DNA from 2 places in the Bacillus sp. JZ105 genome. Region 2 is predicted to be linked to the other one. Evidence: a T-box and tRNA genes for the amino acid it is inferred to sense, from the RefSeq annotation. Region 2 holds a T-box; the other holds one or more tRNA genes.
What was found. The T-box of region 2 lies ahead of thrS (threonine--tRNA ligase). A T-box ahead of a tRNA ligase gene usually reads a tRNA of that ligase, here a tRNA-Thr.

Region 1: it encodes a tRNA-Thr, which carries the amino acid that the T-box ahead of thrS (threonine--tRNA ligase) is inferred to sense. The anticodon was not compared.

What each region holds. Positions count from the first base shown of each region.
Region 1 is NZ_CP096387.1:169,809-172,205, reverse strand. It holds gene M1D81_RS00995 (SulP family inorganic anion transporter) at 1-1,034, opposite strand, end outside; tRNA gene M1D81_RS00990 (tRNA-Thr) at 1,387-1,459, opposite strand; tRNA gene M1D81_RS00985 (tRNA-Asn) at 1,461-1,535, opposite strand; rRNA gene rrf (5S ribosomal RNA) at 1,578-1,693, opposite strand; rRNA gene M1D81_RS00975 (23S ribosomal RNA) at 1,755-2,397, opposite strand, start outside.
Region 2 is NZ_CP096387.1:2,630,565-2,632,961, reverse strand. It holds gene M1D81_RS13530 (TVP38/TMEM64 family protein) at 1-427, shown strand, start outside; gene ytxC (putative sporulation protein YtxC) at 488-1,357, shown strand; T-box leader at 1,401-1,648, shown strand; gene thrS (threonine--tRNA ligase) at 1,694-2,397, shown strand, end outside.

The DNA of each region.
Region 1 (2,397 bases), 1.3 Mb from region 2:
GGATTCTTTTTTAGCTGCTGAAAGGAACTCCAATCAAATGTGCCAATGGAAACCATGAACATCACAGCCACTAGAGCAGCCATCGGAATTTGAACCACGACATCACCTAGTACAAAAATCAGCACCATTAAAAAAGCACCTGCTACAAAGGTAGAAAGCCGGCCTCGTCCTCCTGCCTTCGTATTAATCACAGATTGGCCAATCATCGCACAGCCAGCCATACCACCAAAGAATCCCGCAACCACATTGGCAATCCCTTGACCTCTCGCTTCCTTGTTCTTATTACTAGACGTCTCTGTCATATCATCGACAATCTGTGCGGTTAAAAGAGACTCAAGTAAACCAACCATCGCAAGTGCTAAAGAATAAGGAAAAATGATAGCAAGTGTTTCCCAGTTAAACGGAACTTGAGGTATCAGAAAAACAGGCAAAGAACTAGGAAGCTCTCCCATATCTCCAACTGTTCTAACATCAATATGTCCAAATACGGCCAATATCGTCATTACAATAATGGCAATGAGTGGGGAAGGTATCACCTTTATCACCATAGGCAATAAATAAATGATCAGCAAGGCGCCCCCTGTCATCATATACATAGCCATTGATTCCCCAACGAAATGTGGAAGCTGAGCCATGAAGATCATAATAGCCAACGCATTAACAAAGCCAACCATGACGGACCTCGGAATAAATTTCATCAAACGAGACACTCGGCACAATCCAAACACAATTTGAATCAAACCCGTCAAAATCGTAGCTGCAAACAAATATTGCAACCCATGATCAGCGACCAAGTTAACCATGACGAGAGCCATAGCCCCTGTTGCAGCCGAAATCATGCCTGGGCGTCCACCCACAAACGAAATCACAATCGCGATACAAAATGATGCATACAAGCCGACCTTCGGATCAACGCCCGCAATAATCGAAAACGCAATTGCCTCAGGAATTAAAGCCAGTGCGACTAATATACCCGCAAGCACGTCCTGACGTACATGTCCAAACCATTCTTGCTTTACAAATAAATCTTTCAAACCATCTACTCCTTTTTATATACATACCGTACATGGAAAAAGAAGATCAACTATACCTGGAGATAAAGAAAGGGAAAACAAACGATACTTCACTTTCGAGGGAAAAGAGGAACGTACAGAGTCTTTTAATATAGAGGATATCACTTTAGTAAGAATAAAAGAAAGAGAATGAAGAATCAAGAACAAAAAGAAGGGATAAGTAAAAAATCGATGCAACACTTCTGTGCAAGTCGTTTTATTCCTTTTCCTAATGTCATCAGTCTACTGATCATCGAGCAGTTCAATATATATAAACAAACAAAAAAAGCCTTCTCATCATCGAGAAACCTTGTTATATCAACATATAGAGGAAAGCTTCCAAGCGGGCTCGAACCGCTGACCTCTTCCTTACCATGGAAGTGCTCTACCTACTGAGCTATGGAAGCATGGCTCCGCAGGTAGGACTCGAACCTACGACCGATCGGTTAACAGCCGATAGCTCTACCACTGAGCTACTGCGGAATGATAAAGTAACTTCTTCCATTGGAAGGATATAAATAAAAAGCTTGGCGGCGTCCTACTCTCACAGGGGGAAACCCCCAACTACCATCGGCGCTGAAGAGCTTAACTTCCGTGTTCGGTATGGGAACGGGTGTGACCTCTTCGCTATCGCCACCAAACCTGATGGAGAGAATGTTCTCTCAAAACTAGATAACAATGTTCATGCTTCACAATAGAATATAGGTTAAGTCCTCGATCTATTAGTATCTGTCAGCTCCACGTGTCACCACGCTTCCACCTCAGACCTATCAACCTGATCATCTTTCAGGGATCTTACTTCCTTGCGGAATGGGAAATCTCATCTTGAGGGGGGCTTCATGCTTAGATGCTTTCAGCACTTATCCCGTCCGCACATAGCTACCCAGCGATGCCCTTGGCAGAACAACTGGTACACCAGCGGTGCGTCCATCCCGGTCCTCTCGTACTAAGGACAGCTCCTCTCAAATTTCCTGCGCCCGCGACGGATAGGGACCGAACTGTCTCACGACGTTCTGAACCCAGCTCGCGTACCGCTTTAATGGGCGAACAGCCCAACCCTTGGGACCGACTACAGCCCCAGGATGCGATGAGCCGACATCGAGGTGCCAAACCTCCCCGTCGATGTGGACTCTTGGGGGAGATAAGCCTGTTATCCCCGGGGTAGCTTTTATCCGTTGAGCGATGGCCCTTCCATGCGGAACCACCGGATCACTAAGCCCGACTTTCGTCCCTGCTCGACTTGTAGGTCTCGCAGTCAAGCTCCCTTGTGCCTTTACACTCTGCGAATGATTTCCAACCATTCTGAGGGAACCTTTGGGCGCCTCCGTTACATTTTAGGAGGCGA
Region 2 (2,397 bases):
TTTGGCATTCGGCAGTGTCCTTGGGACGATTTATGCCCTCATTGGAGCGACAGCCGGGGCAACAGGCTCTTTCATGATTGCTTCAACCTTTCGTGCAAAAAAGAAGGAAACGGAATCAAACAGCCGGAAGCTGAAAGCGGTGACGTCCCGCATTCAGGAGCATGGATTTCTTTATATTTTGTTATTGCGTATTGCACCGATTCATTTTGATTTTGTCAGCTATGCGGCAGCTGCTTCACGTGCAAATTATCGTGCATTTGTGACAGCCACTTTTTTAGGCTTAATACCGGGTACAATTGCGTTAAATGTTCTCGGCTCAAGCTTTGTCAGCGGCAATTATGCCGCCTTAGCGGTTGTTTGTTTGATTTATTTGATCTTTATCTCTGTTCCACTCATTTTAAAAAGAAAGATGCCTGATTTATTTTAGGCGTCTATTTTTTATGTTCCCTCCATATATATGTAACAGATGTCGTTAGGGGGGACAAACATGCTTGAAATAATCTTTGAAGATGAATATGATACCGCCGCTTTTTTACATCTTGCTGAACACTTAGACAGTCGGCATCACATGTCAATTCAACAAGGGAAAGACCGGCTTCTCATAGAGGCGAAGGAATCCAAAGAAGCACTTGAGCACATTGTGCGGCCATTATTGGTTCACTTTTTTTTGGAATGCAAAGAAAATGAGCGCATGCGCAGCATCCTTGAAAACACCTATTTGTTTAAAGATCCCGAAGAGCAGCACCAAATTCTTTCCATCGCACACAGTATCATGAACGGGGACTTAGATGATATTCCCGGCATTCAGCAAGACCCATCAAGAGAAGCCCTTTTAAAAAAGGAGCTTGAGGCGATTTCTTTACAGCAAGGCGTTTTTTCAATTGGTTCATTTATGACATTTAGGCTGTCAGAGTATGACCGAAGGCTGAAAAACTATGTTGAAGTGTCCATTGAAGAATACAAAATGGAGCAGGAGTATCAAAATTTCATTCAATCGCTTCGAGACTATGTGATGGCAAGAGAGCCTAGGCTCGAAAAAGTACATGTTGTGCATCAGGACCGCCTGGTGATTTGGGAATTTCGCTACGCTTCTGAGCGTGATCAAAAACAATACATAGACAGACAGTTTGTAAGAGAGCATCCAATGTATATTGATTCGCAGCTGATTGCACCGCTTGTCTCCATTGCACCGCAAAAAATTGACCTATTTACAAATGATACAGGTCACTCGATGGTGCAAACCATTCAAAATATTTTTCAAGAAAGGGTCGAGTTGTTCCCGTCCCATTCATTCCAAGAGCAGAATGTTCAATTTGTACATGACCATTTCGAAAAGAAAAGTGAAAAGCTTTCTTGATTTTCACGAAAAAACGTTTTATAATACGGTGTAACTTCATACAGAGACCGTATTGATAAGGACATGAACAAATGAACACCCGCTTAAAGAGAGGGAAGCCGCGGCTGAAAGCTTCCTAGCAGAGGACCATTTGCTTTACCACCTTTGAACATCAGCTGTGAACTTTTTAGTAATGGCTGACGGGAATTCCCGTTATCGAACCGCAAGCCGTATTTGCTTATGAAAAAGCAAGCTGCAAGTACGGGAAAAAGGGTGGAACCACGATTCCGTTTATTCAACCTCGTCCCTTTCCAGGGGGCGGGGTTTTTATATTGCCAAAAAAAGGAGTGACCAGAGATGTCAGAACAAATTCAACTTACATTTCCAGATGGAGCAGTCAAGGAGTTTGACAAAACAGCTACAACAGAAGACATCGCGGCATCAATTAGCCCGGGCCTAAAGAAAAAAGCACTTGCCGGTAAATTGAACGGTAAAGAAATAGATCTGCGTACGCCGCTATTAGAAAGTGGAACAATCGAGATCATCACAGATAAAAGTGAAGAAGCACTCGACATTATGCGCCACAGCACAGCACATTTGCTAGCGCAGGCGATTAAACGTCTGTATGGAAAAGAGCATCACGTTCAGTTTGGCGTAGGTCCTGTCATCGAAAATGGCTTCTACTACGATGTGGACATCGATGTTGCCATCACACCTGAAGACTTACCAAAGATTGAAAAAGAAATGAAGAAAATCATTAACAGCAATCTGCCAATTGAGCGAATTGAAGTATCAAGAGAAGAAGCGAAAAAACGCTTTGAAGCGATTGGTGATGAATTGAAGCTTGAACTGTTAGAGGCGATTCCAGAAGGTGAAGCTGTGACGATTTATGAGCAGGGTGAATTCTTTGACCTCTGCCGCGGGATTCACTTGCCATCTACAGGGAAAATCAAAGAATTTAAACTGTTAAGCCTTGCCGGTGCATACTGGAGAGGTGACAGTAACAACCAAATGCTTCAGCGTATTTACGGAACAGCTTTCTTCAGCAAAGAAGATTTAAA